DNA from 2 places in the Streptomyces sp. M92 genome. Region 2 is predicted to be linked to the other one. Evidence: riboswitches for the same ligand, from Rfam matches in the RefSeq annotation. Region 2 holds a riboswitch; the other holds the start of a gene.
What was found. Region 2 has a riboswitch for glycine ahead of gcvT (glycine cleavage system aminomethyltransferase GcvT). Riboswitches for the same ligand answer to the same signal wherever they lie in the genome.
Positions count from the first base shown of each region.

Region 1 (15,455 bases), 3.4 Mb from region 2:
GTTGAAATACCAGTCTGGTCGTGCTGGATGTCTAACCTGGGTCCGTGATCCGGATCAGGGACAGTGTCTGATGGGTAGTTTAACTGGGGCGGTTGCCTCCTAAAGAGTAACGGAGGCGCCCAAAGGTTCCCTCAGCCTGGTTGGCAATCAGGTGTTGAGTGTAAGTGCACAAGGGAGCTTGACTGTGAGACCGACGGGTCGAGCAGGGACGAAAGTCGGGACTAGTGATCCGGCGGTGGCTTGTGGAAGCGCCGTCGCTCAACGGATAAAAGGTACCCCGGGGATAACAGGCTGATCTTCCCCAAGAGTCCATATCGACGGGATGGTTTGGCACCTCGATGTCGGCTCGTCGCATCCTGGGGCTGGAGTCGGTCCCAAGGGTTGGGCTGTTCGCCCATTAAAGCGGTACGCGAGCTGGGTTTAGAACGTCGTGAGACAGTTCGGTCCCTATCCGCTGTGCGCGTAGGAGTCTTGAGAAGGGCTGTCCCTAGTACGAGAGGACCGGGACGGACGAACCTCTGGTGTGCCAGTTGTTCTGCCAAGGGCATGGCTGGTTGGCTACGTTCGGGAGGGATAACCGCTGAAAGCATCTAAGCGGGAAGCCTGCTTCGAGATGAGGACTCCCACCCACTTGATGGGGTAAGGCTCCCAGTAGACGACTGGGTTGATAGGCCAGATATGGAAGCGCCGTAAGGTGTGGAGTTGACTGGTACTAATAGGCCGAGGGCTTGTCCTCAGTTGCTCGCGTCCACTGTGTTGGTTCTGAAACCACGAACAACCCCACGCTCGTCACAGGCGTGGTGCGGTTGAGAGTTTCATAGTGTTTCGGTGGTCATAGCGTAGGGGAAACGCCCGGTTACATTCCGAACCCGGAAGCTAAGCCTTACAGCGCCGATGGTACTGCAGGGGGACCCTGTGGGAGAGTAGGACGCCGCCGAACTCCTCTTAGAGCTCCGGCTCTTGGGCACACAGCCCAAGAGCCGGAGCTTTTTTGCGTTGAGGTAAGGTCAGGGGGCATCATTGGCTCGTTTCATCCCAGGAGGCCCCCGCGTGGAGGTCCAGGAGACCCGCGTGCAGACCGACCGGGTCCTCACCATCCCGAACATCCTCAGCATGGCGCGTCTCGCCGGCGTACCTCTGTTCCTGTGGCTGATCCTCAGGCCCGAGTTCGGGGGCCCGCAGAGCGACGGCTGGGCGCTGTTGGTCCTGGCCCTGAGTGGGGTCAGTGACTACCTGGACGGGAAGCTCGCGCGGCGCTGGAACCAGATCAGCAGCCTCGGACGGCTCCTGGACCCCGCGGCTGACCGGCTCTACATCCTGTCGACCTTGGTGGGACTCACGTGGCGGGAGATTCTTCCGCTCTGGTTGACCCTTGTACTGCTTGCCCGCGAAGCGGTCCTGCTCGTGATGGTCGGCATCCTGCGCCGGCACGGCTATCCGCCGCCGCAGGTGAACTTCCTGGGGAAGGCCGCCACCTTCAACCTCATGTACGCCTTCCCCTTGCTTCTGCTCAGTGACGGGAGCGGATGGATCGCGTCACTCGCTGCCGTTTTCGGATGGGCGTTCGCCGGATGGGGTACAACCCTGTATTGGTGGGCAGGTGTTCTCTACGTGGTGCAGGTCCGCCGCTTGGTCCGTGCGGACGCCACGGCCGATTGAACTCGTTCGCCGATTGTGCGGCACTGACGCCGGATGGCCCGCGCTGCAAAAGTGCGGGACCCTGGACGGGTGAAGTCGGTCAATCCGTCGTCTCTTGAGGAGGACGCTTCCGACATGAAGGCCGTCGTGATGGCTGGGGGCGAGGGCACGCGTCTTCGCCCGATGACCTCGAGCATGCCCAAGCCGCTCCTGCCGGTAGCCAACCGGCCGATCATGGAGCACGTTCTGCGGCTGCTGAAAAGGCACGGGCTCAACGAAACCGTCGTCACCGTGCAGTTCCTGGCCTCGCTGGTCAAGAACTACTTCGGCGACGGTGAGGAGCTCGGGATGGAGCTCACCTATGCCAATGAGGAGAAGCCACTCGGTACCGCCGGAAGCGTCAAGAACGCCGAAGAGGCGTTGAAGGACGATGCCTTCCTCGTTATTTCCGGCGATGCCCTGACTGACTTCGACCTCACCGACCTGATCAATTTCCACAAGGAAAAGGGTGCGCTCGTCACCGTGTGTCTGACACGCGTGCCCAATCCACTGGAATTCGGTATCACCATCGTCGACGACGAGGGCAAGGTCGAGCGGTTCCTGGAGAAGCCGACCTGGGGCCAGGTCTTCTCGGACACCGTGAACACCGGCATCTACGTCATGGAGCCCGAGGTGTTCGACTACGTCGACCCCGACGTGCCCGTGGACTGGTCCGGTGACGTCTTCCCGCAGCTGATGAAGGAGGGCAAGCCGGTCTACGGCTATGTCGCCGAGGGCTACTGGGAGGACGTGGGCACGCACGAGAGCTACGTGAAGGCCCAGGCGGACGTCCTGGAGCGCAAGGTCGACGTCGACATCGACGGCTTCGAGATCTCGCCCGGAGTATGGGTGGCAGAAGGCGCGGAGGTGCATCCCGACGCTGTGCTCCGAGGGCCCCTCTACGTCGGCGACTACGCCAAGGTGGAGGCCGGAGCCGAAATCCGGGAGCACACCGTCGTCGGCTCGAACGTCGTCGTCAAGAGCGGTGCCTTCCTGCACAAGGCGGTGGTGGCCGACAACGTGTATGTCGGCCCGCACAGCAACCTGCGAGGCTGCGTCGTCGGCAAGAACACCGACATCATGCGCGCCGCGCGGATCGAGGACGGCGCGGTCATCGGAGACGAGTGCCTGGTCGGTGAAGAATCGATCATCCAGGGCAACGTCCGCGTCTATCCGTTCAAGACCATCGAGGCCGGTGCCTTCGTCAACACGTCGGTCATCTGGGAGTCGCGGGGCCAGGCGCATCTCTTCGGTGCTCGCGGGGTCTCCGGCATCCTGAACGTGGAGATCACACCGGAGCTGGCCGTCCGGCTGGCCGGTGCCTACGCGACGACTCTCAAGAAGGGGTCCACCGTCACCACGGCCCGCGACCACTCCCGTGGTGCGCGTGCGCTGAAGCGGGCGGTGATCTCCGCGCTCCAGGCCAGCGCCATCGACGTACGGGACCTGGAGAACGTACCGCTGCCCGTCGCGAGGCAGCAGACCGCGCGAGGCAGCGCCGGCGGCATCATGATCAGGACCACGCCAGGCGTGCCGGACTCCGTGGACATCATGTTCTTCGACGGGCAAGGCGCCGACCTGTCGCAGGGCAGCCAGCGGAAGCTGGACCGGGTGTTCGCGCGACAGGAGTACCGGCGGGCGTTCCCCGGAGAGATCGGTGACCTGCACTTCCCGTCCAGTGTCTTCGACTCGTACACCGGGTCGCTGCTGCGCAACGTGGACATCACCGGGATCGCGGATTCCGGGCTCAAGGTGGTCGTCGACGCCTCCAACGGCAGTGCGGGACTGGTCCTGCCGAGCCTCCTCGGGAAGCTGGGTGTCGACTCGCTGACCATCAACCCGGGCCTCGACGAGTCCAGGCCCACCGAGTCCGCCGACATGCGGCGCTCGGGGCTGGTGCGCCTCGGGGAGATCGTGGCCTCCTCGCGGGCGGCGTTCGGTGTGCGGTTCGACCCGGTCGGTGAACGGTTGTCGCTCGTCGACGAGAAGGGCCGCATCATCGAGGACGACCGGGCACTGCTGGTGATGCTCGACCTGATCGCGGCCGAGCGGCGCAGCGGACGGGTGGCGCTGCCGGTGACGACCACCAGGATCGCCGAGCAGGTGGCCGCCTACCACGGCACCCAGGTCGAGTGGACGACCACTTCCCCCGACGACCTGACGCGGGTCGGGGGCGAGGACGGGACGATCTTCGGCGGCGACGGCAAGGGCGGCTTCATCGTTCCGGAGTTCAGCAGCGTCTACGACGGTACGGCCGCCTTCGTGCGGCTGATCGGTCTGGTGGCGCGGACACAGCTCACACTGAGCCAGATCGACGCGCGGATCCCGCGCGCCCACGTCCTCAAGCGCGACCTGGCGACCCCGTGGGCGGTCAAGGGCCTGGTGATGCGGCGGGTCGTCGAGGCGGCCGGAGAGCGTTTCGTGGACACCACCGACGGTGTGCGCGTCGTGGAGACGGACGGGCGCTGGGTGATGGTGCTTCCCGACCCGGCGGAGGCCGTCACCCACCTGTGGGCGGAGGGTCCCGACGACGCCTCCGCGCAGGCCCTGCTCGACGAGTGGTCCGCCGTTGTGGACAGCGCGGGCCGCTAGGAACACACCGCACGCGTGCGTGCCGGACAACTGTCCCCAAGGGGGCCTGTCCGGCACGCCGGTGGGGCCGTTCGGAGGTAGTGGCCGGGGCGTGCGACGATGTGCGGCATGCCGCAGCAACCCCCCGTTCGGAGCACAACCACGCGGCCCGCGCGTCCGGACGCGTCCATGTCCCTGCTCACCAACGTCATGGACCACAGCCTCGACGACGGGTACGCCGAGGCCGCCGCGCGGAAGAAGGCCGAGGGTGACGGCGGCCTTCCCAAGACCCTCCGCGCCAAGCTCGGTCTGGCCACCGGCCTGGTGCTGGCGGCGCTGGTCGTGACGGTCGGTGCCGCCCAGGCAAGGGTCGCCGCTCCCGCCCTCGCCAAGGAGCGCGAAGAGCTCATCGACCGCATCGAGGAGGAGACCTCCGCGGCCGACGAGCTCGAGGAGAGCATCGAGGAGCTGCGCGGCGACGTGAGCGCCCGGCAGCGCGAAGCGCTCGAGAAGAACGGCGACAGTGACCGGTCCGACCTGGTCGGGGTCCTGTCGGGCGCCGTCGCGGTGCACGGCCCCGGGGTGAAGCTCGTGGTGGACGACGCCAAGGACGCCGGCACCGGGGGAGACGGGCAGCCGCGCGGCACCTCCGGATTCGCCGACACGGGCCGGGTGCGCGACCGGGACATGCAGCGCGTGGTGAACGGGCTGTGGGAGTCGGGAGCCGAGGCGATCTCCATCAACGGCCAGCGCCTGACGGCGCTGTCGGCGATCAGGGCCGCCGGTGACGCGATCCTGGTCGACAACAGGCCGCTGGTACCGCCGTACACGGCGCGCGCGGTGGGAGACGGCGGACGGCTCCGCAGCCGGTTCCAGGACAGCGCCGATTGGTTCTACCTGCAGGCCCTGCACGAGAACTACGGAATCCGGACCGCCATCTCCGTCGCGGACGACCTCCGGCTGCCGGCCGCGTCGAGCGTGACCGTACGTACAGCACAGCCGATAACCGAGAAGGGCACATCGTGATCGCCGTACTGGGCCTCGTCGTGGGAGTCGTGGCCGGCCTGTTGGTCCGGCCGGAGGTCCCGGCGGCCGTCGAGCCGTATCTGCCGATCGCCGTCGTGGCGGCGCTCGACGCCGTCTTCGGTGGTCTGCGGGCCATGCTCGACGGCATCTTCGACGACAAGGTCTTCGTCGTGTCGTTCCTGTCGAACGTCGTCGTCGCCGCGCTGATCGTGTTTCTCGGCGACAAGCTGGGCGTCGGGGCCCAGCTCTCCACCGGTGTCGTGGTGGTCCTCGGCATCCGCATCTTCTCCAACGCCGCGGCGATCCGCCGCCACGTGTTCCGGGCGTGAGGCCGATGAGCGACCAGGGCGACCAGCGGGACCAGCGGGCGAGTGGCCTGCGCAAGGAACTGCCCGACGAGGTGCCTTCGAAGGCCCCGGCGGAGGCGGACGCCCCGGCCAGTGACGGCCCGGAGTCCACCGGCAGCCCGGACGGGAGCCCGCAGGGACCGCGACGGCCCGGACTGACCGGCAGGCAGCGGCTGGTCAAGGGCCTGTGGCCGCCGCGTCTCACGCGGGCGCAACTGATCGTGGCTCTTCTCCTGTTCGGCCTCGGATTCGGCCTCGCGGTCCAGGTGGCCTCGAACAGTGAGGGCGACAGCGCGCTGCGCGGCGCGCGGCAGGAGGATCTGGTCCGCATCCTCGATGAACTGGACGACCGCAGTCAGCGTCTAGAAGACGAGAAGCAAGGTCTCGTAAAGCAGCGCGACGAGCTGGAGAACAGCTCCGACCAGGCGGAGGAGGCCCGTAAGCAGACGCTCGAAAGGGAGCGGCAACTCGGCGTCCTCGCGGGCACCGTGGCCGCGCAGGGGCCTGGTATCACGGTGACGATCGAGGACGCGAAGGGCGCGGTCGAGGCGGACATGCTGCTCGACGCCATCCAGGAGCTGCGCGCGGCGGGGGCGGAGGCGATCCAGGTGAACGGTGTGCGGGTGGTCGCCGACACGTACCTCACGGACACCGACGATTCCGTGAGCGTCGACGGGAACAAGATCAACGCGCCCTATCGTTTCCAGGTCATCGGCAAGCCGCAGGACCTCGAACCGGCTCTCAACATTCCTGGAGGAGTGGTGCAGACTCTGGAGAAGGAACAGGCCACCGTTACTGTTGAGCGGTCGAGCAAGATCGTCGTGGACGCCTTGCGAGCGGCGAAGCGGCCTGACTACGCTCGGTCGTCCTCCCAGTGAACCGGCGGTGCATGGGGGGCATCCGGCCAGGGCATGAGGTTGCGGGGGGTCGGCGCACCGATTGGGTGGTGCGTGGTGGAAACTGTCTGGTGGAGACGGACGTTGTGAAGGTGTCCGGGTCGGCCAGTACGGTCAGTCAGGGTTCGTCCTGCCCCACGGGCGGGTCTGTTTCGGTCAAGGGGAATCGCCCGTGAAGTTGTTTGCGAAGTTGTTCGGCAAGAGTGCGCGAGAGGGCCGCGAGAACGCGACCGCTCGCCATCGGGCACAGCCTGACGCGGAGGACGGGCGCCCGATGTTCCGGGACCAGGTGGCTGGTCCGGGCGGTGACGTCTCCGGTGGTCAGGGCGCGCCGTCTGTTGACCCTGCCCAGTCCGGCGGCATAGGTTTCGGCCAACCGTCAGCCTCAGGTACGGGCGGAGGGTTCGCGTCCGGCCCGTACGCGTCGAACGCCCCGGCGGGGCAGCCGCGGCAGGAGGATCCGTCCATGTCGGCCCTGGTCTGCACGAGGTGCGGTAACCGCAACGCGGAGAACAGCCGGTTCTGCTCCAACTGCGGAGCGCCGCTGCGCCCGGGTGCCGTCCCGGAGCGGGCGTCCGAGACGACCTCCACGATCTCCATCTCGGGGCTCGAGGCGTACGACGCCGAGGTCACCGGCCAGACCGCGATGCCGTCGCTCTCGCCCGAGGCGCAGGCCGCCGTGGACGCGCTGCCGCTCGGCTCCGCCCTCCTGGTCGTGCGCCGTGGCCCGAACTCGGGCAGCCGCTTCCTGCTGGACGGCGAGCTGACCACCGCGGGGCGTCACCCGCAGAGCGACATCTTCCTGGACGACGTGACGGTCTCGCGCCGGCACGTGGAGTTCCGCCGCGGCCACGACGGCTCGTTCACGGTCGCCGACGTCGGCAGCCTGAACGGTACGTACGTCAACCGCGAGCGCATCGACCAGGTCGCCCTGTCGAACGGTGACGAGGTGCAGATCGGCAAGTACCGGCTGGTCTTCTACGCGAGCCAGCGGGGCTACTGACCGCCCCCGGGCCATCGCCCGGGGAACCTCCAGGGAAGGTCCATGCTTCAAACACCGAGCGGTGGTGCCGACCACGGCACCACCGCCACGGACAGTGGGCTGATGAGCATCGGCGCGGTGCTGAACGCGCTGCGCGACGAGTTCCCCGACATCACCATCTCCAAGATCCGTTTTCTGGAGTCGGAAGGGCTCGTCGAGCCGCGGCGGACCCCGGCCGGGTACCGCAAGTTCAGCGCGCACGACGTCGAGCGTCTCGGGCACGTGCTGCGCATGCAGCGGGACCACTATCTGCCGCTGAAGGTGATCCGCGAGCACCTGGACGCCATGGAGCGCGGCGAGGCCGTCCCGCTGCCGACACTGGGCCGACAGCGGGACGGAGAGCCGGCGCCGGAGCCCGCAGAGGGGTCCGCGGCGGTCCGGATCGGCCGGGAGGAACTGCTCGCCGCGGCCGGTATCGGCGAGCAGGAGCTGAAGGAGTGGGAGTCGTACGGACTCGTCGCCCCGCTCTCCGACGGTGCCTACGACGCCGAGACGGTGACCGTGGCATCGCTGGTGGTCCAGCTGGGCCGGTACGGCATCGAGCCGCGCCACCTGCGGGTGATGAAGGCCGCCGCCGACCGGGAGGCCGGTCTCGTGGACCAGGTCGTGGCACCGCTGAAGCGGCACCGCAATCCGCAGACCAGGGCGCACGCCGAGGCCCGTACCAAAGAGCTGGCGGGGCTGGCGGTGAAGCTGCACGCGGCGCTGGTCCAGACCGCTCTGGGCGTACGGCTGCCCTGACCGGGCCGACGGCCCGCCCGGCAGGAGGCCCGATCCGCAGCCCGGTTCGCGACGGCCCTCGTCCCGGCCCACAACCCGGATCGCCCACCCGATCCCGGCCCGACTACCCAAATGTCCCGGGTACGGCCTAGGGTTGCTGTGTGAACGAGCTCGATGTCGTAGGTGTCCGGGTCGAGATGCCCTCCAACCAACCGATCGTGCTGCTGCGCGAGGTGGGAGGCGAACGCTACCTCCCCATCTGGATCGGGCCGGGGGAGGCGACGGCGATCGCCTTCGCACAGCAGGGCATGGCTCCCGCACGCCCGCTGACCCACGACCTGTTCAAGGACGTGCTGGAAGCCGTGGGCCAGGAGCTCACGGAAGTGCGCATCACGGACCTGCGCGACTCCGTCTTCTACGCCGAACTGGTCTTCGCGAGCGGCGTCGAGGTGAGTGCCCGGCCGTCCGACGCGATAGCGCTGGCGCTGCGCACCGGGACGCCGATCTACGGCAGCGACACCGTCCTCGACGACGCGGGTATCGCCATCCCGGACGAGCAGGAGGACGAGGTGGAGAAGTTCCGCGAGTTCCTCGACCAGATCTCGCCGGAGGACTTTGGAACCAGCAATCAGTGAACCGCGCGGGTGAGGTGCCCCGACGCGGCGCACGGCCCTCGCCGGGCACATTCGGCTAGCCTTTCCCCGCGATCGGGTACGGGAAACCACTCTTAGGGTGATTATCACTCGGCGTGGCGAGTGTGGCGATCGTTGACGCACCCTTGGTGACTGCCTACCGTCGAGGAGGCAGGTCAAGGACGGAGGTCGGCGTGAGAATCAGCGGCGACGGTACGGCCGGGGGCGGTTCCGGGCACGGCCTCGGGGCAAGCGGTCCGTACCCTCCCCCGGGCTCCCGGCTCCGTGCGGGCGGGGCCTACCCGCAGCACGGTGGCGTGGCCGACCCGGCCCCGCAGCGACCGGCTGCGGTGCCGAGCAGCGGAGGGGCGACGTCCATGGCGTCCGAGCAGATCGGCTACCGGGGGCCGACGGCCTGCGCGGCCGCGGGCATCACCTACCGGCAGCTCGACTACTGGGCCCGCACCGGCCTCGTCGAGCCCAGTGTGAGACCGGCGCACGGCTCCGGGACCCAGCGCCTGTACAGCTTCCGAGACGTGGTCGTGCTGAAGATCGTCAAGCGCTTCCTCGACACCGGTGTCTCCCTGCAGAACATCCGCACCGCCGTGCAGCACCTCAGGGAACGCGGCTTCCGTGACCTGGAGCGGATGACACTGATGAGCGACGGCGCAACGGTCCACGAGTGCACCTCGCCCGACGAGGTGCACGCCCTGCTCCAGGGAGGCCAGGGCGTCTTCGGCATCGCCGTCGGCGTGGTCTGGCGGGACGTGGAGAGCGCGCTCTCCCAGTTGCACGGCGAGCGGATCGACACGGGCGAGACCCTGGTCGGGCACAATCCCGCCGACGAGCTGGCGCGGCGGCGCAACCGGGCCGTCTGAGCACTCCCGCACGCCGACGGGGCATTGTCAGTGGTGTGAGGCACCATCGGACATGTGAGAGCCGCGCCCACGATCCTGCATCTCGACATGGACGCCTTCTTCGCCTCGGTGGAGCAGGCGTCCAAACCGAGTCTGCGCGGGAAGGCCGTGGTCGTGGGAGGCCTGGGACCGCGCGGAGTGGTGGCCACCGCGTCGTACGAGGCGCGGGTCTTCGGCGTCCACTCGGCGATGCCCATGGGGCAGGCCCGGCGCCTGGCCCCCAACGCCGCGTACCTCGTCCCGCGCTTCGAGCTGTACCGGTCGATCAGCGAGCAGGTGATGCGGCTCCTGCGGGCGCTGTCGCCGCTGGTGGAGCCGCTGAGCCTGGACGAGGCGTTCGTGGACCTGGAGGCCGGCGGCGCGGCCCGGGACGAGGACTCCGCTCGGCTGGCGGGGGCGAGGCTCCGTGCGGACATCCGCGCCGTCACCGGTCTCACGGGGTCGGTGGGGCTGGCCGCCTCCAAGATGCTCGCCAAGATCGCCTCGGAGGAGGCCAAGCCGGACGGGCTGGTCCTGATCCCGCCGGGCACGGAGCGGGCCATGCTGGAGCCGATGTCCGTGCGGACACTGCCCGGGGTGGGACCGGCCACCGGCGACCACCTGCGGCGGGCCGGCATCACCACGGTCGGCGAGCTCGCCGAGGCGGGCGAGGACGAGCTCGTACGGCTGCTGGGCAAGGCGCACGGGCACGCGCTGTACGCGATGGCGCTGGCGCGTGACGATCGGCCCGTGGTGGCCGAGCGGGAGACCAAGTCGGTGTCGGTCGAGGACACCTACGACATCGACATCCATGACCGGACCCGGGTCGGCATGGAGGTGCGGCGGCTGGCGGACCGGTGTGTGCGCCGACTGCGCGGCTCCGGACTGTCCGGCCGGACCATCGTCCTCAAGGTGCGCAGGTACGACTTCTCCACGCTGACCCGCTCGGAGACCCTGCGCGGGCCGACGGACGACCCCGCGGTGGTGCGGGAGGCGGCGGCCCGGCTGCTGGACCTGGTGGACACCACGGGCGGCGTACGGCTGCTCGGGGTCGGCGTCAGCGGCCTCGCCGACTACACCCAGGAGGACCTGTTCGCGCAGGCGGCGGGAGACCGGCCCGAAGAACCCGCCGAGGAGCCCGAGGCCGAGCCCGCCGAGGAGCACCGTCCGGCACCCGGTGAGCGCCGGTGGCCGGCGGGGCACGACGTGCGGCACACGCAGTACGGGCACGGGTGGGTGCAGGGCAGCGGTCTGGGGCGGGTCACGGTGCGCTTCGAGACGCCGTACTCGGGGACCGGCCGGGTGCGGACCTTCCCGGTGGACGATCCGGATCTGGCGCCGGCGGACCCGCTGCCGCTGGTCCCGCCGGTCACGCGAAGACCCGGGAACGCCGGACGGCCGGGGCCGGTGGAAGCCGGCGCGGAGACCGGCCCGGGTTCGGAAGCGGAGACCGGCCCGGGCTCCGGCGCGGGAAATCACCCGGGTTCCGGCGCCGTGACCGGCTCGAGCCCCGACGCGGGGGGCAGCGCGGGTGCGGGCGCCGGTGCGGAGCTTGGTCCGGGTCCGGGCGCCGGGGGTGGGCCGGTGGGGCCCGTGCGGATGGCCTCCGGCTGACGGCGGCTGCCTGACGGCGGCTGCCTGACGGCGGGTGCCGCAAGGCGGTGGGACGGAAGGGGCCGTCAGGCGTCCTCCTTGTCCTGACCGGCCAGCTTGCCGAAGTTGTGGTCGGGCGGCGGGGGAGGAGCGGCGACGTCGAGGCCGTAGTGGTGGTAGAGCTGCAGTTCCTGTTCCGGGGAGAGGTGGCGGCCGACGCCGAAGTCGGGCGCTTCCTTGATCAGAGCCCGGTCGAAGGGCACGCGCAGTGTCCCGTCCACCAGCTCACTCGGCTCCAGGGGCACGAAGGCGTCCCTGCTGAACAGTCCGGTGCGTATGGCCGCCCACTCGGGAACGCCGGTGGCGTCGTCGAGGTAGACCTCGTCGACGGTGCCGATCCGGGTGCCGTTGCGGTCGAACGCCTTGCGGCCGATCAGGTTGCGCGGGTCTATCTCGGTACGCACGGGCCCTCCACATGGTCGTTCCCGGGTCGTGCACCAGCCGACCCGCCAGCCGCCGAAATCATCCGTAGTACTACGAAAGAGCACATAGAGGCGGTCGGCCACTCGAAGGTCCGTGCGGCGGCCTCGCTGGTACGCTGACAGCGGCTGCTGACCCCGTGCGGGAGAGTCCTCCGGACATCACCGGAGGCGCCGAAGGAGCAAATCCTCCCCGGAATCTCTCAGGCTCACGTACCGCACGGACGAGGTCACTCTGGAAAGCAGAGCGGGTGTCGACGGCTTCCGCTCTCACCGACGGTGAAAGCCGGGAGGGCCCTCGGGCCCGCCTGGTGAAGCTCTCAGGTCGAGATGACAGAGGGGGAGGCCGTCCGGGTACCCGCGCCGTGGTGCCCCTCGAAGGTCGTCAGACCAGGAGGCCTCCGCAATGACCGCCCATCGCACCCCGCTCACCGAACTCGAACAGGCACTGCCGTTCGAGCAGCGCCACATCGGCCCCGACCACGAGGCCCGGGCCAAGATGCTCGCGCAGGTCGGTTACGGTTCGCTCGACGAGCTGACGGCCGCCGCGGTGCCGGATGTGATCAAGAACGCCGAAGCGCTGGACCTGCCCGGTGCCCGCTCCGAGGCCGAGGTGCTGGGCGAGCTGCGCTCGCTGGCAGACCGCAACCAGGTCCTCGACTCCATGATCGGTCTCGGCTACTACGGCACCTTCACCCCGCCGGTGATCCTGCGCAACGTCATGGAGAACCCGGCCTGGTACACCGCGTACACGCCGTACCAGCCGGAGATCTCCCAGGGCCGCCTGGAGGCCCTGCTGAACTTCCAGACGATGGTCGCCGACCTGACCGGCCTGCCCACCTCCGGCGCCTCGCTGCTGGACGAGGGCACCGCCGCCGCCGAGGCGATGGCCCTGTCCCGGCGCATGGGCAAGAACAAGAAGGGCCTGTTCCTGGTCGACGCGGACGCCCTGCCGCAGACCATTGCCGTCATCCAGACCCGCGCCGAGCCGACCGGCGTCGAGGTCGTCGTCGCCGACCTGAGCGACGGCATCCCCGCCGAGGTCGCCGAGCGCGAGATCAACGGCGTCCTGATCCAGTACCCGGGCGCCTCCGGAGCCGTACGCGACATCAAGCCGGTGATCGACCGGGCGCACGAGCTCGGCGCCCTCGTCACCGTCGCCGCCGACCTGCTCGCCCTCACGCTGCTCACCTCGCCCGGCGAACTGGGCGCGGACATCGCCGTCGGTACGACACAGCGCTTCGGTGTGCCGATGGGCTTCGGCGGGCCGCACGCCGGCTACATGGCCGTGCACGAGAAGTTCGCCCGCAGCCTGCCCGGCCGCCTGGTCGGCGTCTCCGTGGACGCGGACGGCAACAAGGCCTACCGTCTCGCCCTGCAGACCCGCGAGCAGCACATCCGCCGCGAGAAGGCCACCAGCAACATCTGCACCGCGCAGGTGCTGCTCGCCGTCATGGCCGGTATGTACGCCGTCTACCACGGTCCCGAGGGACTGCGGGCCATCGCGCGCCGCACCCACCGCTACGCCTCGATCACCGCCGCGGGCCTCGCGGCCGGCGGTGTCGGGATCGTGCACGGCGCCTACTTCGACACGGTCACCGCGCGGGTGCCCGGCCGGGCCGACGCGATCGTCCACGCCGCCCGCGAGAACGGCGTCAACCTGCGCCTCGTCGACGCCGACCACGTGTCCTTCGCCTGCGACGAGACCACCACCCGTGCGCAGGTCGGCGGCGTGTGGAACGCCTTCGGCGTCGAGGGCGACATCGAGGCGCTGGACGCGGACACCGAGGAGACGCTGCCCGAGGCGCTGCTGCGCACCGACGACTTCCTCACCCACCCGGTCTTCCACCAGCACCGCTCCGAGACGGCGATGCTGCGCTACCTGCGCCGCCTCGCCGACCGCGACTACGCGCTGGACCGCGGCATGATCCCGCTGGGCTCCTGCACCATGAAGCTCAACGCGACCACCGAGATGGAGCCGGTCACCTGGTCCGAGTTCGGAGCGCTGCACCCCTTCGCGCCCGCCGAGCAGGCGCAGGGCTACCTGACGCTCATCCGTGAGCTGGAGGAGCGGCTCGCCGAGGTCACCGGCTACGACAAGGTCTCGCTCCAGCCGAACGCCGGATCGCAGGGCGAGTTCGCCGGCCTGCTCGCCGTACGCGGTTACCACCGGGCCAACGGCGACGAGCAGCGCACCGTCTGCCTCATCCCGTCCTCCGCGCACGGCACCAACGCCGCCAGCGCCGTGATGGCCGGCATGAAGGTCGTCGTCGTCAAGACCGCCGAGGACGGCGAGATCGACGTCGAGGACCTGCGCGCCAAGATCGAGAAGCACCGCGACGAACTGGCCGTGCTGATGATCACCTACCCCTCCACGCACGGTGTCTTCGAGGAGCACGTCGCCGACATCTGCGCCCAGGTGCACGACGCGGGCGGCCAGGTCTACGTGGACGGTGCCAACCTCAACGCCCTGGTCGGCCTCGCCAAGCCGGGTCACTTCGGCGGTGACGTCTCGCACCTGAACCTGCACAAGACGTTCTGCATCCCGCACGGCGGCGGCGGCCCCGGCGTCGGTCCCGTGGCCGTACGGTCGCACCTGGCGCCGTACCTGCCCAACCACCCGCTGCAGCCCGCAGCGGGCCCGCAGACGGGCGTCGGCCCGATCTCGGCGGCGCCGTGGGGCTCGGCCGGCATCCTGCCGATCTCCTGGTCGTACGTCCGGCTGATGGGCGGCGAGGGCCTCAAGCGCGCCACGCAGGTGGCCGTGCTGTCCGCCAACTACATCGCCAAGCGCCTGGAGCCCCACTACCCGGTGCTCTACACCGGCCCGGCCGGGCTGGTCGCGCACGAGTGCATCATCGACCTGCGCCCGCTGACCAAGGCGACCGGCGTCAGCGTCGACGACATCGCCAAGCGGCTGATCGACTACGGCTTCCACGCGCCGACGATGTCCTTCCCGGTGGCCGGCACGCTGATGATCGAGCCGACCGAGTCCGAGGACCTGGCCGAGCTGGACCGTTTCTGCGAGGCGATGATCGCCATCCGCGCGGAGATCGAGAAGGTCGGCTCCGGCGCCTGGTCCGCGGACGACAACCCGCTGCGGGGCGCGCCGCACACCGCGGGCGCGCTGGGCGGCGACTGGGACCACGCCTACTCCCGCGAGGAGGCCGTCTTCCCGGCCGGGGTGTCCGCCGCCGACAAGTACTGGCCGCCGGTGCGCCGCATCGACCAGGCCTTCGGTGACCGGAACCTGGTCTGCTCCTGCCCGCCGCTGGACGCGTACGAGGACTGAGCCCGGGGCGAAGGCCCCGTCCGGCCCCCGCAGGGGACTGGACGGGGCCTTCGCGGTGCCGGTGCCGGTCGTGGGGCGGACTGTCGGGGTGTGGTCACACCGTCGCCAGGGACACCTCCGTCGACTTGACCAGTGCGACGACGGGGGTGCCGACGGCGAGGCCGAGGTCTTCGGCGGCCTCCGCGGTGATCGCGGCGGTCAGTTCGGCGCCCTCGACGGCGACGCGTACGGACGCCATCGCCGGGCCGGCGGTGACGGCGGTGACCGTGCCCGGCAGCCGGTTG
Region 1 is NZ_CP101137.1:6,807,184-6,822,638, reverse strand. It holds rRNA gene M6G08_RS31515 (23S ribosomal RNA) at 1-736, shown strand, start outside; rRNA gene rrf (5S ribosomal RNA) at 825-940, shown strand; gene clsA (cardiolipin synthase ClsA) at 1,051-1,659, shown strand; gene M6G08_RS31500 (mannose-1-phosphate guanyltransferase) at 1,774-4,269, shown strand; gene M6G08_RS31495 (DUF881 domain-containing protein) at 4,369-5,274, shown strand; gene M6G08_RS31490 (small basic family protein) at 5,271-5,603, shown strand; gene M6G08_RS31485 (DUF881 domain-containing protein) at 5,609-6,499, shown strand; gene M6G08_RS31480 (zinc-ribbon and FHA domain-containing protein) at 6,561-7,520, shown strand; gene ftsR (transcriptional regulator FtsR) at 7,563-8,300, shown strand; gene M6G08_RS31470 (bifunctional nuclease family protein) at 8,441-8,914, shown strand; gene M6G08_RS31465 (MerR family transcriptional regulator) at 9,106-9,789, shown strand; gene M6G08_RS31460 (DNA polymerase IV) at 9,844-11,421, shown strand; gene M6G08_RS31455 (PRC-barrel domain-containing protein) at 11,487-11,864, opposite strand; glycine riboswitch at 12,013-12,108, shown strand; gene gcvP (aminomethyl-transferring glycine dehydrogenase) at 12,286-15,171, shown strand; gene M6G08_RS31445 (TOBE domain-containing protein) at 15,266-15,455, opposite strand, start outside.
Region 1: it holds a riboswitch for glycine, as region 2 does, so the genes downstream of both, gcvP (aminomethyl-transferring glycine dehydrogenase) here and gcvT (glycine cleavage system aminomethyltransferase GcvT) in region 2, are expected to answer to the same signal.

Region 2 (15,455 bases):
GTGGGCACCCGTACCGGGAGACCGCCCCCTCGGTGCCGGCGGCGCGCACCGAGCTGCGCCAGATGGTCCGCGCTCGCGGAGCCGTCCGGGCCGCGTGACCCGGGCGCCTCGGTCGGCCAGGAGCACGAGGTTGCGGCAGAGGTTGCGCCTGGCCGTTGCGCTGGAGGTTACCCCAAGGGTGCGCGACCCAGCGGACCGTCTCCGCGTTCGCGCAGGCCACCACCCGATTTCGCCGTGGGCGGATCGCTGACATTCCCGTTGCGGCCGCTTTGCCCATGTTCCCTGGCTGGAGTGCAAGAGTATGGGACGGGCGGGGTGGGCGGTACGGCTGCGGCCGGGGGAGCGGGGCGCGCTCAGCCGCTTGCGCGTCGGCCGATCGATACCCTCTGGGCCCAGGTCCCGTCGACCTGGTCGCGCGGCGGGCCGTCGGGGTGGCAGAGGGCGTGTCCAGCGGTTGTGTGAGATGCCGTGTCAGTGGAAGTAACCTCATGCCGTTTGTCTGACATCAGCGGTGCACCATCAGGGCCGCCCGGGGGTCTTGGTCTCCTACAGGTCGGCGCCTCGGCCCCACAGTGGCGATCAAGCCCAGTCGACGCCCGACTCCCGTCGACGCCAGGCGAAGCGCGCTGTGCTGATGCCGTCGTGGTGGTCTGCCTTGACACTGGAAGGACTGATGGCCCGGGCGGCTGGCGGATCCGGTGAGCGGTGAGATTGGGGTAGGACGGTGTCTGACGATGCGGTGTTGGGCCGGCTGCTGCGGCAGATCCACGACATGGCGCCCACCGACCTGCCTGGGGTGCTGCGCGGGCACTACGCGGCGTTGGGCGTGACCCGGTTGACGGTGTACTTGGCGGATCTGCAGGAGAACGTGCTGGTGGCGATGCCGGACGCGCAGGCCAACCCGGTCAATGATCTGCCGATCGAGGGAACCCAGGCGGGATGGACGTACCGGAGTGTCTCTCCGCGTGTCAGCGCGGATGAGGACGAGGACGGGCTGACGCTGTGGCTGCCGCTCCTGGACGGTGTCGAACGTGTCGGAGTCCTGAAAGTGCAGGCCCCCAGCTTCGACAAGCCCAGGATGCTGCTCTGCGAGTCCCTGGCGTCGCTGATCACCCTCATCGTCCTGGACAAGGCCGGCTACAGCGACGACTATGCGACGGCCATGCGGGCGCAGCCGATGAGTCTGCCCGCCGAAATGGTGTGGGCGTTCCTGCCCGCGCGCACCATTGGTACCGGACAGGTCACCTCCAGCGCGGTCCTGGAACCGGCCTACGAGCTGGGCGGGGACGCGTTCGAGCACGGCATCATCGGCAACCTCCTGCACGCGGCCGTCTTCGACGCCATGGGCCACGACCTGCAGGCGGGCCTGACCTCCTCGGTCGCGCTGGCCGCCAGCCGCAACACCCGACGCCGCGGCGCCAGTCTCACCGACACCGCCCACGCCATCGACCAGGTCGTGTCCGACGCGTTCCCCGACCGGTACGCCACCGCCGTCCTCACCCACCTCGACCTGCTCACCGGACACCTGACCTGGATCAACTGCGGCCACCCCGCTCCCCTGTTGATCCGCAGCGCGGAGGTGGTGCACGGAGCCATGGAGCACGCCGGCGAACTGCCCCTGGGGCTGGGCGCTGTCCGACCGGACATGCCCCGCACCCTTCACCACCTTCAGCTCAACCCCGGCGACCGGGTCCTGCTCCACACCGACGGCGTCACCGACGCCCGCTCCCACGCCGGTGAACGCTTCGGCGAGGGCGGCTTCGCCGACTTCATCATCCGCGCCATGGCCGCCGGTGAACCCGCCCCCGAAGCCCTGCGCCGGCTCATGCACACCCTCCTCATGCACAAACAGCAAGGCCAGCTCACCGATGACGCAACCATCGTCCTGTTCGAATGGCACCCCGCGGCACCACCCGGAACCCGCCCCTCGGGGGTGTAACGCTTCGGCTCCGGCAACCGCCGGCGCGGTCCGCGCTCTGTACTGGGAAGCCGGCGCCCGTCGCGGGCGAGTCGATTACACCCACGTCATCACACGAGGGGAGGAGTACGCGGCCACCGTCCTGTCAGCCATCTGGTCTGCGTTCGGCTGACTGCACCGCTTTCTTCCTCTTCCCCGCAGCTGGGCAGAGTCGCCGTCTCGAGGACAGCACGAAGGTTCTCGCCCGGACACGAACCCCGCCGATGCGGTGGCATGCGGATCACCGTGTGCAACGCTAGTGACCTGAGTCGGAGATTTGTCGTTGGTCGGGCATGAGTCGTCCGGGTCCGGAGATTCCGCCGTTGTCGGTGACCGATGCCCAGCGGGCGGTGCTGGAGGGCTGGGTGCGGCGTCGTTCGACGGCCCGGGCTCTGGCCTTGCGCTCGCGGATCGTGCTGGAGTGCGCCGAGGGGCACTCGATCATGGAGGTCGGTACCCGAACTGGAGAGGTAGCCGCATGGATCCCGAGATCGTGATCGCGCAGACGACGAGTGACGACGAGGAGCAGGCGAAGACCCTCGCCAGAGGCGCTGTTGAGAGCAAACTGGCGGCGGGCGTCCACATTGACGCGCCCATCACCGCCTTCTACTGGTGGCAGGGGAAGGTCGAGGCGGCTCAGGAGTGGCGGATCTCCTACATGACGTCGTCGGATCGCCTCCCCGCGCTACAGGCATGGCTGCACGAGAGGCATCCGTACGACGTCCCCCAGTGGGTCACGCTGCCTGTGACCGGAGGATCGGAGGCGTACCTGTCCTGGGTCGTCGACGAGACGCGCCCGCGGTAGAGGTCTCCACTGCAGCGCCTCGCTCTCACCGAACCTGTGCGCTTCGACGCTTCACAGCGTCGCGAACGTCAGCAGGTGGCTGGCCAGGTCATGCTCAGTGTCGGGGAGCCCGGCAGCGATGGCCCGGGCCCGCTGCCGGCCCACGGTGTTGGGCTTCGACTCCGCTGCTACGGCGAACTGGTGCGCGACGCAGTCTGGAGCATGCCAACGACACCCTGTACATCGATCTCTCCAGAGTGCCCACCGATCGGGTGACCGGCCGGCGTTCCGCAAAGCGCGAAGCTCCTGTGCCGTTGACAGAGGTGTTCGACGTCTCAACTCATCTGCGCAAGAGCCTTGTTGGTCTTCCTGCCCTGCCGCACTCGACTTGCGCCACGTCCTGGTCGAGTGGGTAATCATGCTCATCGTCACCCGTGAGGGTGACCGTCGCGGCAAGCTCCCGCCCCATCAGAGTGCTCTCGTCCGCTGGTCTACCTTCGGCGGCACGAACCGCTCACACGGATCGCCGTCGTCACCGCTGCCGTCGGCCACCTCGCCCGCCGGGCGCCCGGGTGCTAAGAATCCTGCGGGAGACCGACCCCGACTACGTCCTGCTTGACGGAGCGCTTGCCGAGTACCTTCTCGGCTGCTGACAGGTGTCGGGCAGGTGCCCTACGCGGGAGTTCCCATCATGTCCGACCGCCCGCAGGGTGCCCTCGAAGCAGGGACATCCCAGGACCTTTTCAGGGACTTTCACGTCTGTCCCAGGGAGGTCCCAGGGACTTCCGCCAGGTAAGCAGGGAAGGCCCTGACAGCGCTGAAAGAAGCAAACGCGCTGTTCAGGGCCTAGAACCTCAGCACTCGATGATGTTCACCGCCAGCCCGCCCCGCGCCGTCTCCTTGTACTTGACCGACATGTCCGCGCCGGTGTCCTTCATGGTCTTGATGACCTTGTCCAGGGACACCTTGTGCGAGCCGTCGCCGCGCATCGCCATCCGCGCCGCCGTGACCGCCTTGACCGCGGCCATGCCGTTGCGCTCGATGCACGGGATCTGGACCAGGCCGCCGACCGGGTCGCAGGTGAGGCCGAGGTTGTGCTCCATGCCGATCTCGGCGGCGTTCTCCACCTGCTCGGCGGAGCCGCCCAGCACCTCGGCGAGGGCGCCGGCCGCCATCGAGCAGGCGGAGCCGACCTCGCCCTGGCAGCCGACCTCGGCGCCGGAGATGGAGGCGTTCTCCTTGAAGAGCATGCCGATGGCGCCCGCGGCCAGGAGGAAGCGGACCACGCCGTCCTCGTCGGCGCCGGGGACGAAGTTCACGTAGTAGTGCAGGACCGCCGGGATGATGCCGGCCGCGCCGTTCGTCGGGGCGGTGACGACCCGGCCGCCGGCCGCGTTCTCCTCGTTCACGGCCATGGCGTAGAGCGTGATCCACTCCATCGCCAGGGCCTGCGGGTCGCCCTCGGAGCGCAGCTTGCGCGCGGTGTTGGCGGCGCGGCGGCGGACCTTCAGGCCGCCCGGCAGGATGCCCTCGCGGGTCATGCCGCGCTCCACGCACGCCCGCATCACGCGCCAGATCTCCAGCAGGCCCTCGCGGATCTCGTCCTCGTCGCGCCAGGCCCGCTCGTTCTCCAGCATCAGGGCGGAGATGGACAGGCCCGTCTCGCGGGCGAGGCGCAGCAGCTCGTCGCCGGTGCGGAAGGGGTACTTGAGGACAGTGTCGTCGAGGACGATGCGGTCGGCGCCCACCGCGTCCTCGTCGACGACGAAGCCGCCGCCGACCGAGTAGTAGGTCTTGGAGAGCACTTCCGTGCCCGCCGCGTCGTACGCCCACAGGGTCATGCCGTTGGCGTGGTAGGGGAGGGCCTTGCGGCGGTGCAGGACCATGTCGTCGTCGTAGGAGAAGGCGATCTCCTGCTCGCCGAGGAGGCTGATGCGGCCGGACGACCTGATCGTCTCGACGCGGTCGTCGGCCGTCTCCACGTCCACGGTGCGGGGCGAGTCGCCCTCCAGGCCGAGCAGCACCGCCTTGGGCGTGCCGTGGCCGTGGCCGGTGGCGCCGAGCGAGCCGTACAGCTCGGCGCGGACCGAGGCGACGGAGCCCAGCAGCTCCTCGCCCCGCAGGCGGCGGGCGAACATGCGGGCCGCGCGCATCGGGCCGACCGTGTGGGAGCTCGACGGGCCGATGCCGATCGAGAACAGGTCGAAGACCGAGATGGCCACGGGGGACTCCTCAGAACGGGGGTGGTGCAGAGGTGGTGCTTCGGGGGGGCGGGGTGCCGTGCCCGCTCGTGACGGGCACGGCACCCCCGTGCGCACGCGGTGTCTACTTGTTCAGACCCGGGTACAGCGGGTGCTTGTCGGCCAGGGCCTTCACCCGGGCCTTGAGGGCTTCGGCGTCGTAGGACGGCTTCAGCGCCTCGGCGATCACGTCCGCGACCTCGGCGAAGTCCTCGGCCGTGAAGCCGCGGGTCGCCAGGGCCGGCGTACCGATGCGCAGACCGGAGGTCACCATCGGCGGACGCGGGTCGTTCGGGACGGCGTTGCGGTTGACCGTGATGCCGACCTCGTGGAGACGGTCCTCGGCCTGCTGTCCGTCCAGCTCGGAGTCGCGGAGGTCGACCAGGACCAGGTGGACGTCCGTGCCGCCGGTCAGGACGGAGACGCCCGCCGCCTTCGCGTCGTCCCGCACCAGGCGCTCGGCGAGGATGCGGGCACCCTCCAGCGTACGGCCCTGGCGCTCCTTGAAGTCCTCGCTCGCGGCGACCTTGAAGGCGACGGCCTTCGCGGCCACCACGTGCTCCAGCGGGCCACCCTGCTGACCGGGGAAGACGGCGGAGTTGATCTTCTTGGCCAGCTCGGCCGTGGAGAGGATCACACCGCCGCGCGGGCCGCCCAGCGTCTTGTGGGTGGTGGTGGTCACGACGTGGGCGTGCGGAACCGGGTTCGGGTGCAGGCCCGCCGCGACCAGACCGGCGAAGTGCGCCATGTCGACCATGAGGTAGGCGCCGACCTCGTCCGCGACCTTGCGGAACGCGGCGAAGTCCAGTTGGCGCGGGTACGCCGACCAGCCGGCCACGATCAGCTTCGGCTTGTTCTCCTTGGCGAGGCGCTCCACCTCGGCCATGTCGACCTGGCCGTCGTCGCCGACGTGGTAGGCGACCACGTTGTAGAGCTTGCCGGAGAAGTTGATCTTCATGCCGTGGGTCAGGTGCCCGCCGTGGGCGAGGTTCAGACCCATGATCGTGTCGCCCGGCTTGAGCAGCGCGAACATCGCGGCCGCGTTGGCCTGGGCGCCCGAGTGCGGCTGCACGTTGGCGTGCTCGGCGCCGAAAAGCGCCTTGACCCGGTCGATGGCGATCTGCTCGACCACGTCGACGTGCTCGCAGCCGCCGTAGTAGCGGCGGCCCGGGTAGCCCTCGGCGTACTTGTTGGTGAGGACCGAGCCCTGGGCCTCCATGACCGCGACCGGCGCGAAGTTCTCGGAGGCGATCATCTCGAGGGTGGACTGCTGGCGGTCCAGCTCGGCGTCGACGGCGGCGGCGACGTCGGGGTCGAGCTCGTGCAGGGGTGTGTTCAGAAGCGACATGCGGTCCGTGTCTCCTCAGCCGGCGGTGAAGGCGGTGTACTCGTCGGCCGAGAGCAGGTCGGCCGGCTCGTCCGTGATCCGCACCTTGAACAGCCAGCCGCCCTCGAAGGGCGCGGAGTTCACCAGCGACGGGTCGTTGACGACGTCCTCGTTGACCTCGGTGATCTCGCCGGAGACGGGGGAGTACAGGTCGGAGACCGACTTGGTGGACTCCAGTTCGCCGCAGGTCTCGCCCGCGGTCACCGAGTCGCCGACCTCGGGGAGCTGGACGAAGACGACGTCACCGAGCGCGTTGGCCGCGTGCTCCGTGATGCCGACCGTCGAAGCGCCGTCCTCGGCGGCCGACAGCCACTCGTGCTCCTTGCTGTAACGCAGCTGCTGGGGGTTGCTCATGGCCTGAATTCTCCTGTACGCGGGGGAGTGCTGATGAAGGGGGGGACTACGGAAACCGCTGGTGATCAGCGAGAACGCGCGCGGGACGGCGAAGGTCCCGCCGCCCAGTGTCTACTTCTGGCGCTTGTAGAACGGCAGCGCCACGACCTCGTAGGGCTCGTGGCTGCCCCGGATGTCCACGCCGACACCCTCGGTGCCCGGCGCCGCGTGCGCGGGGTCGACGTACGCCATGGCGATCGGCTTGCCCAGCGTCGGGGAGGGCGCACCGGAGGTGACCTCGCCGATCACCTCGCCGCCGGCGACGACCTGGTACCCGGCGCGCGGGACCCGGCGGCCCCCGGCGACCAGGCCGACCAGGACGCGGGGAGGCTCCGAAGCGGCGCGCTCGGCGGCCTCGGTCAGCGCGGCGCGCCCCACGAAGTCGCCCTCCTTCTCGAACTTCACCACCCGGCCGAGCCCGGCGTCGAAGGGCGTCAGCGCGGTCGTCAGCTCGTGCCCGTACAGCGGCATGCCCGCCTCCAGGCGCAGCGTGTCCCGGCAGGACAGGCCGCACGGGGCCAGCCCGGCGCCCTCGCCCGCCTCGGTCAGCGCCTGCCACAGCTCGACGGCGTGCTCGGGCTTCACGAACAGCTCGAAGCCGTCCTCGCCGGTGTAGCCGGTGCGCGCGATGAGCGCCGGGACGCCCGCGACGGTGCCGGGCAGGCCGGCGTAGTACTTCAGGCCGTCCAGGTCGGCGTCGGTGAGCGACCCGAGGATGCCCGGGGACTCCGGGCCCTGCACCGCCAGCAGCGCGTACGCGTCCCGGTCGTCGCGCACCTCGGCGTCGAAGCCGGCGGCCCGCTCGGCCAGCGCGTCGAGTACGACCTGGGCGTTCGAGGCGTTGGCGACCACCATGTACTCGGTGTCGTCGAGCCGGTAGACGATCAGGTCGTCCAGGATGCCGCCGTCCTCGCGGCAGATCATGGTGTAGCGGGCGCGGCCCGGCTTCACGCTGCCGATGTTGCCGACCAGCGCGTAGTTCAGCAGCTCGGCGGCCTGCGCACCGGTGACGGTGATCTCACCCATGTGCGAGAGGTCGAAGAGCCCGGCCCGGGTGCGCACCGCGACGTGCTCGTCGCGCTCGGAGCCGTAGCGCAGGGGCATGTCCCAGCCGGCGAAGTCGGTCATCGTCGCGCCAAGCGCGCGATGCGTGGCATCGAGCGCGGTACGGCGGAGTTCTGTGCTGCTCATCGGTCGGTCGTCTCCCAGGACAGGACGGCACGGGCGAGGTCGTTCCTCCCCATCTGTCATCGGAACCTGAGAGGTTCGCCACGACCACCGGAGTACGGCGATCAGGGCTTGCACCTTGGGTGGGGCCGCCGTGTCAGGGCGGCCCGCTTTTCAGATGTGCCTCGCCCGCGCGGTAACGGTGCCTGAGAGATTCAAGGGAGGGACTTGCTCCTTCGGCGCCCCGGCGCGGCCGGGGACTCTCCCGCGCGGATTCAAACGGCCGGTATGCAGTTGGCGCCGCCATCATTGCACGCCCGGCCGATCCCTGGGCAGACCGTGATCTGTAACCGGCCTGTGGCAGTAAGCGCACGAAAACGCGAGACCTGCGCATTACCTTCTCTTTACACTCGACGGGGATGGGAACTCGTGAACCGCCCCAGGGGAGGACGATCACGGTGAACAGGACCACGGCGTACGCCGCCACCTCGGGTCTCGCGCTGCCCAAGCAGCCCGCCGCCCCGGCACCTCAGGCGTGCGCCGAACTGCCCGCACCCGTCGTCCGCGACCTGAGGGACCGCGACGGCCGCAGCCCGCACGCCCTGCTCTTCGGGCCCCGGGACCTGGTGGTGATCACCGGCCTGCCCGGCAGCGGCAAGTCCACGCTGATGGAGCGCACCGTGCGCGGCCGGCGTATCGACTCCCAGGACACCCGCGACCGCTGGGACCGCCGCATGCCGCGCTTCCTGCCGTACGCCCTCTACCGCCCCCTCGTCCGCCTCGCCCACTACGCCGGACTGCGCAGCGCGCTGCGCTCCGGCGAGGGCGTCGTCGTGCACGACTGCGGCACACAGTCCTGGGTGCGCGCCTGGCTGGCCCGCGAGGCCCGCCGCCGCGAGGGCACCCTGCACCTGCTGCTCCTCGACGTCGACGCCGACGAGGCGCTGGCCGGCCAGCGGGAGCGCGGCCGGGGCGTGTCGCGGTACGCGTTCCTGCGGCACCGCACGGCCAGCACCCGCCTGCTGCGCGCGGTGACCGAGGGCACCCTGCCCGCGGGCTGCACCTCGGCCGTCCTGCTGGACCGGGCCGCGGCCGACACCCTCCACCGGATCGCGTTCACCGGGTGACGCACCGTAGGACCGCACACCCGAAAGGGTTAGCCTTTTCAGCCACAGCAGCGGTACCAGGCAGGCGGTAGGCGGACAGATGGACTTTCCGGCACAGGCACACCCCCACCCGCACGGCGGGTGGCCCGGCAACGAGCTGGAGGAGGTGCTGTCCGCCTCCCTCGGCGTCCCGTCGGCCGGCGGCCGGATCGTGGAGGTGCTCGGCCGCAGCTTCCTGTGGATACCCCTGCCGAACGGCGGCGGCCCGCACAGCGGTCCCCTCGACCTGCCCTCGCTGGAGATCGACGGCCAGGCCTACGTCCCGGTGTTCAGCTCCGAGGAGCAGTTCCGCCAGGTCGCCGGCGCGCAGATGGCGTACACCGTCGCCCCGGCCGCGGAGTTCGCCCGGGGCCTGCCCCCGCAGGTCGGCATCGCCGTCAACCCGGACGGCGTCGTCGGCATCCCGCTGCCGCCGCCCGCCGTGGCCGAGCTGTGCCGGGCCGGCCGCACCCCGCTGGACGGGCCCGCGTCCGGCGGCCGGGTCCGCCTCTTCGAGCCGGACTGGCAGGACGACCCGGTGGACTTCCTGGCCGCCGCCTCCGCCGAGTTCGCCGCGACCGGCGTCGTCCGCACCGCCCGCCGCTGCATGGCCGCCATCGAGACCGCCGACCCGGTGGTCTTCGTAGGCGTCGAACTCACCCACTGGGAGGGCGACGCCCGCACCCTCCCCCTGGAGGCCCTCGGCCGGGCCCTAGCCAAGGCCCCCCTGAAGACCCAGGTCAACCTGGTCCTCCTGGAGGCGGCCCAGGACCCGGTCTGCGACTGGCTGCGCACGAACGTCCACCCGTTCTACGACCGGGACTTGTAAGAAGCGATCTACGGGACGTCCGGACGCCGGTCAGGGCAGCCGCCCCAGGGGCGCGGGGAACTGCGCGCCCAGCCACAACCGGACCCGCACCCGCCAACGGACAGCACCCCCCCGAGCACATAGGCGTCCCGCACCCGGCGGAGCCTTAAGCTGGGTTCACAACCGGGGAACTTCTCGAAGGGGCGATACGCGTGAGCGCCAGCGGCACCACGACCGGACAGGTCGAGCACATGCTGCGCCAGGTGACCCCGGGGCGCTACGACGCCTACGAGTCCCTGCTCCGCGCGCTCGCCACCCCCACGTCCGGCCAGGTCTGGATGCTGCTCTGGCACGGCCAAGCCGGATCCCCGGACGCCCAGTACGGGAACATGGAGGTCGACGGCTACGGGTACGCCCCCTGCGTCACCTCCGCCCAGGAGCTGTCGGCCAGCGGCTGGAACCGGTCGTACGAGGTGGTCGACGGACTCGAAGCGGCCCGCGCCCTCTACCCCGACCACTACGGCCTGTGGCTCAACCCGCACGCCCCCGGCGGCGGCGTCGGCGTCCCCTGGCTCGACCTGCGCCGCATCGCCTCCGGCCTGGACCGCCAGCCCGCCGGTCCCCTGCGGCTGTCCGAACCGGCCATCGAGATCCCGCAGTTCTACGCCCTGCTCGCGCAGAACGCCCACCGCACCCCCGCGGTCCGCGCGCTGCGCCGCGCCTGGGTGCAGCCGGCGCTCGGGGCGCCTTATCTCGCCATCGGCCTCGACGTGTACGACACCTCCCCGCCGGCCGTCGACGCGGTGCGCGCCATGATGCAGCAGTCCGTCGGCGCGGTCCCGGACGGGCTGCCCGTGTCGACCGTCGCGATGACCGACGCCCACGACCCGGTCGCCATGTGGCTGCGTGCCAATGCCCGCCCGTTCTACGACCGCGAAGCCCACGTGGCCGCCCCCGCACAGGCGCCGGCGGGCGGGTACGGATACCCTCCGGCGCAGGGCCGGTACTGACCGCCCGGTGGCTCCTCCCGCCCGCGGTGGGCGGACATCTTCGCGCGTAGACGAGGACGTATGGCACCACTGTGTCGTCGATGCCCCAACTCGTCCTCGTCCGACCCCCGTTACCCACTGTCCGGATAACGGAACACCTCGAACAGCATCACGGTTGCGCATCCATTCCCCGTCAAGTCTGGCTACAGATCGCCAAAGCGTTGAAGACTCCCGCACCAAGGGGTGGTTGTTCGCCCCTGTGTACGACGGACTGATCACGCCGCTACAGCGGCAAGTGCGGGCCGGCTACCGCCGGTTGAGAGGGGTCCCTGCCAGATGACGGCACCATTGCACGAGCCGACCGCGGAGGCGGCCCCGAGCGCGGCCGAGGAAGCGGCGGTTGCCGGCACCGAGGCCAAGGCGGTTCAGGGGCGTTCCCTCGGCCGCATCGCCTGGGAGCGCCTGAAGCGGGACAAGCTGGCCCTCGCGGGTGGCATCGTCGTGCTCTTCCTCATCGTGGTCGCGATCTTCGCGCCCCTGATCACCTCGCTCTACGGCCAGGACCCCAACGAGTTCCACGAGGACCTGATCGACCCGCTGTTCGGCACGCCCACCGGCTCCCTGGGCGGCATGAGCGGCGAGCACTGGCTGGGCGTCGAGCCCGTCAACGGCCGCGACATCTTCGCCCGCATCGTCCACGGCGCCCGGATCTCGCTCCTCGTCGGCTTCCTGTCCGCGATCGTGGCCGTGATCATCGGTACCGTCCTCGGCGTCCTGGCCGGTTTCTTCGGCGGCTGGGTCGACGCCCTCATCAGCCGGATCATGGACGGCCTGCTGGCCTTCCCGCAGCTGCTCTTCATCATCGCGCTGGTCTCGGTCATGCCGGACAGCATGCTGGGCCTCAGCGGCACCGGCGTCCGCCTGCTCATGATGATCCTGGTGATCGGTTTCTTCGGCTGGCCCTACATCGGCCGTGTGGTCCGCGGCCAGACCCTCTCCATGCGCGAGCGGGAGTACGTCGAGGCGGCCCGGTCCCTGGGTGCCGGACGCTTCTACATCCTGTTCAAGGAACTGCTGCCCAACCTGGTCGCGCCGATCATCGTCTACACCACGATGATGATCCCGACCAACATCCTCACCGAGGCCGCACTCAGCTTCCTGGGCGTGGGCGTCAAGCCGCCCACCTCGTCCTGGGGGCAGATGCTGTCGAGCGCGATCGACTACTACAAGTCGGATCCCATGTACATGGTGATCCCGGGTGTGGCGATCTTCATCACCGTTCTTGCCTTCAACCTCTTCGGTGACGGCGTACGCGACGCGCTGGACCCGAAGGGTTCCCGCTGACCTGCCGTTCCGTAAAGCGACCCGTGGCACCTGCACGGGGTCTCTCATCTAATCCGGAGGATCCGAGATCGTGACTACCCAACGCACCTCAGGGCGGCGCAAGCAGGCTTTGGCCGCTGCCGCAGTGGTCGCCGCGCTGCTGACCACGGCGGCGTGCGGCGGCGGCGGAGACGAGAGCAAGGGCGGCTCGAAGAACGGCGCGCCCGGCTTCGACGCGGCCAACAACAAGGTCGCCCAGGCCTCCGCGGCCAAGAAGGGCGGCACCCTGAAGTTCGCGAGCACGCAGGACGCCGACTCGTGGGACACCACGCGCGGCTACTACGGCTTCATGTGGAACTTCTCCCGCTACTACAGCCGCCAGCTCGTCACGAACAAGACGGAGCCGGGCAAGGCGGGCGCCGAGGTCACCCCCGACCTCGCCACCGGTCTCGCCAAGGTCTCCGACGACGGCAAGACCTACACGTACACCCTGCGTGACGGCATCACCTGGGAGGACGGCAAGCCGATCACCTCCAAGGACGTCAAGTACGGCATCGAGCGCGTCTGGGCGCAGGACGTGCTGTCGGGTGGTCCGACGTACCTCAAGGAGGTGCTCGACCCCAAGGACGAGTACCAGGGTCCGTACAAGGACAAGTCCAAGGACAAGCTGGGTCTGAAGGCCATCGAGACGCCGGACGACAAGACCATCGTCTTCAAGCTGCCGAAGGCCAACTCGGACTTCGAGGAGATGCTGGCGCTGACCTCGGCGTCCCCGGTCCGCCAGGACAAGGACACCAAGTCCAAGTACGGCCTGCACCCGTTCTCCTCGGGCCCGTACAAGTTCGAGTCCTACAACCCCGGCAAGGACCTCACCCTGGTCCGCAACACCGAGTGGAACCAGGACTCGGACCCGGTCCGCAAGGCGTACCCGGACAAGATCACGATCAAGTTCTTCTCCAACGCCAACGACCTGGACGCCCGTCTCATCGCGGGTGACTACGACCTGGACCTCGCCCAGACCGGTCTGTCCCCGCAGGGCCGCACCACCGCCCTGAATGAGCACAAGGAGAACCTGGACAACCCGGTCTCCGGCTACATCCGCTACGCGACCTTCGCGACGAACGTGAAGCCGTTCGACAACATCCACTGCCGCAAGGCCATGATCTACGGCGCCGACCACGTCTCGCTGCAGACCGCGCGCGGCGGCCCGGTGGCCGGCGGCGACATCGGCACCAACATGCTGCCGCCGTCCGTCCCGGGCTCCGAGGGCCAGAAGTACGACCCGTACGAGATCGCCGGTGCCAACAAGAAGGGCAACGTCGAGAAGGCCAAGGAAGAGCTGAAGGCCTGCGGCCAGCCCAACGGCTTCAAGAGCAAGATCGCCGTCCGCAACAACAAGCCGGTCGAGGTCGCCACGGCCGAGTCGATGCAGGCGTCGCTGAAGAAGGTCGGCATCGACCTCGAGATCGAGCAGTACGACGGCTCGCAGATCGCCAGCGTCATCGGCAGCCCCTCCAACGTGGCCAAGAAGGGCTACGGCGTCATCATCATGGGCTGGGGTCCGGACTTCCCGTCCGTCCAGGGCTACGGTCTGCCGCTGTGGCACAGCGACTACATCCTTGAGAGCGCCAACAACAACTACGCGCTGATCAAGGACAAGGAGATCGACGGCCTGTTCGCCGACTACCTGACCGAGCTGGACGACGCCGGCAAGGCCAAGATCGCCACGGAGATCAACCACAAGGTGATGGAGGGCGGGTACTACCTGCCCTTCGTCTTCGAGAAGTTCATCAACTGGCGCTCGGACAACCTGGCGAACGTGTACACCACCGACGGCTACAGCGGTATGTACGACTTCGTCAACCTCGGTCTGAAGAACCCGAAGAAGTAACCGGCACACCCGCCGTACGGCACGAAAGGCAGGTGAAGGCCGGCGCGGCGTGACCGCGGACCACCGGACGATCTCCGGTGGTCCGCGGTCCGCGGCGGGCCGCACGCTGTGCTCGCTTACCTCATCAGGCGGCTGTTCGCCGCCGCAGTGATGCTGGTGGTCATCATCCTGGTGGTCTTCTGCATCTTCTTCCTCGTCCCCAAGTGGGCGGGCGTCGACATCGCCCTGAACTACGTGGGCAAGCAGGCCGGCCCCGACGCCGTCGAGGCCGTGCGGCAGAAGCTGAGCCTCGACGACCCGGTCGTCGTCCAGGCCTGGGAGTTCATCAAGGGCATCTTCGTGGGGCGCACCTACGCCTCCGGCGGCGACGTGACCAACTGCACCGCGCCGTGCTTCGGGTACTCCTTCAAGACCGAGCAGGCCGTCTGGCCGGTGCTGACCGATCGCTTCCCGGTGACCCTGGCCCTCGCTCTCGGTGCCGCCGTGCTCTGGCTGATCTTCGGCCTCGCCGCCGGTGTGCTCTCCGCGCTCAAGCGGGGCACCCTGTGGGACCGCGGCGCGATGATCGTCGCGCTCGCGGGCGTCTCCCTCCCCATCTACTTCACCGGTCTGCTCAGCCTGGCGGTCTTCTCCTACGGCCTGGGCTGGATCGACGGCCAGTTCGTGCCCCTGGAGGACAGCCTCACCGGCTGGCTCGGCGGCATGATCCTTCCCTGGGTCACCCTGGCCTTCCTGTACGCCGCGATGTACGCCCGGATCACCCGGGCCACCATGATGGAGATCCTCGGCGAGGACTACATCCGCACCGCGCGCGCCAAGGGCCTGAGGGAACCGGTCGTCATCCGCAAGCACGCCATGCGGTCGACGCTGACCCCGCTGCTCACCATGCTCGGCATGGACCTCGGCGCCCTCATGGGCGGCGCGATCCTCACCGAGACGACGTTCAGCCTCCCCGGTCTCGGCCAGAAGGTCCTGGACGCGATCCAGAACAACGACCTGCCGTTTATCCTGGGCGTCACCCTGATCACTTCTCTCGCGGTGCTGATCGCCAACCTCGTGGTGGACGTCCTGTACGCCGTGATCGACCCCCGAGTGAGGCTCGCATGACCGACCTCAGCAAGAGCGGAGCAGCCGTGGGCGAACCCACCGGCTCCTCGCCCGCGCCGAGCGCCTTCCTGGAAGTACGCGACCTGAAGGTGCACTTCCCGACCGACGACGGCCTGGTCAAGTCCGTCGACGGACTCAGCTTCCAGCTGGAGCGGGGCAAGACCCTCGGCATCGTCGGCGAGTCCGGCTCCGGCAAGTCGGTGACCTCGCTCGGCATCATGGGCCTGCACACCGCCGGCCAGTACGGCAAGCGCAAGGCCCAGC
Region 2 is NZ_CP101137.1:3,365,818-3,381,272, forward strand. It holds gene M6G08_RS15375 (PP2C family protein-serine/threonine phosphatase) at 725-1,939, shown strand; gene cutA (divalent-cation tolerance protein CutA) at 2,436-2,762, shown strand; partial or broken gene M6G08_RS15385 (IS5/IS1182 family transposase) at 3,160-3,376, shown strand; gene M6G08_RS15390 (L-serine ammonia-lyase) at 3,596-4,963, opposite strand; gene glyA (serine hydroxymethyltransferase) at 5,067-6,329, opposite strand; gene gcvH (glycine cleavage system protein GcvH) at 6,345-6,722, opposite strand; gene gcvT (glycine cleavage system aminomethyltransferase GcvT) at 6,834-7,952, opposite strand; glycine riboswitch at 7,996-8,112, opposite strand; glycine riboswitch at 8,113-8,206, opposite strand; gene M6G08_RS15410 (AAA family ATPase) at 8,387-9,055, shown strand; gene M6G08_RS15415 (enhanced serine sensitivity protein SseB) at 9,135-9,902, shown strand; gene M6G08_RS15420 (enhanced serine sensitivity protein SseB C-terminal domain-containing protein) at 10,094-10,891, shown strand; gene M6G08_RS15425 (ABC transporter permease) at 11,207-12,214, shown strand; gene M6G08_RS15430 (ABC transporter substrate-binding protein) at 12,285-14,084, shown strand; gene M6G08_RS15435 (ABC transporter permease) at 14,193-15,191, shown strand; gene M6G08_RS15440 (ABC transporter ATP-binding protein) at 15,188-15,455, shown strand, end outside.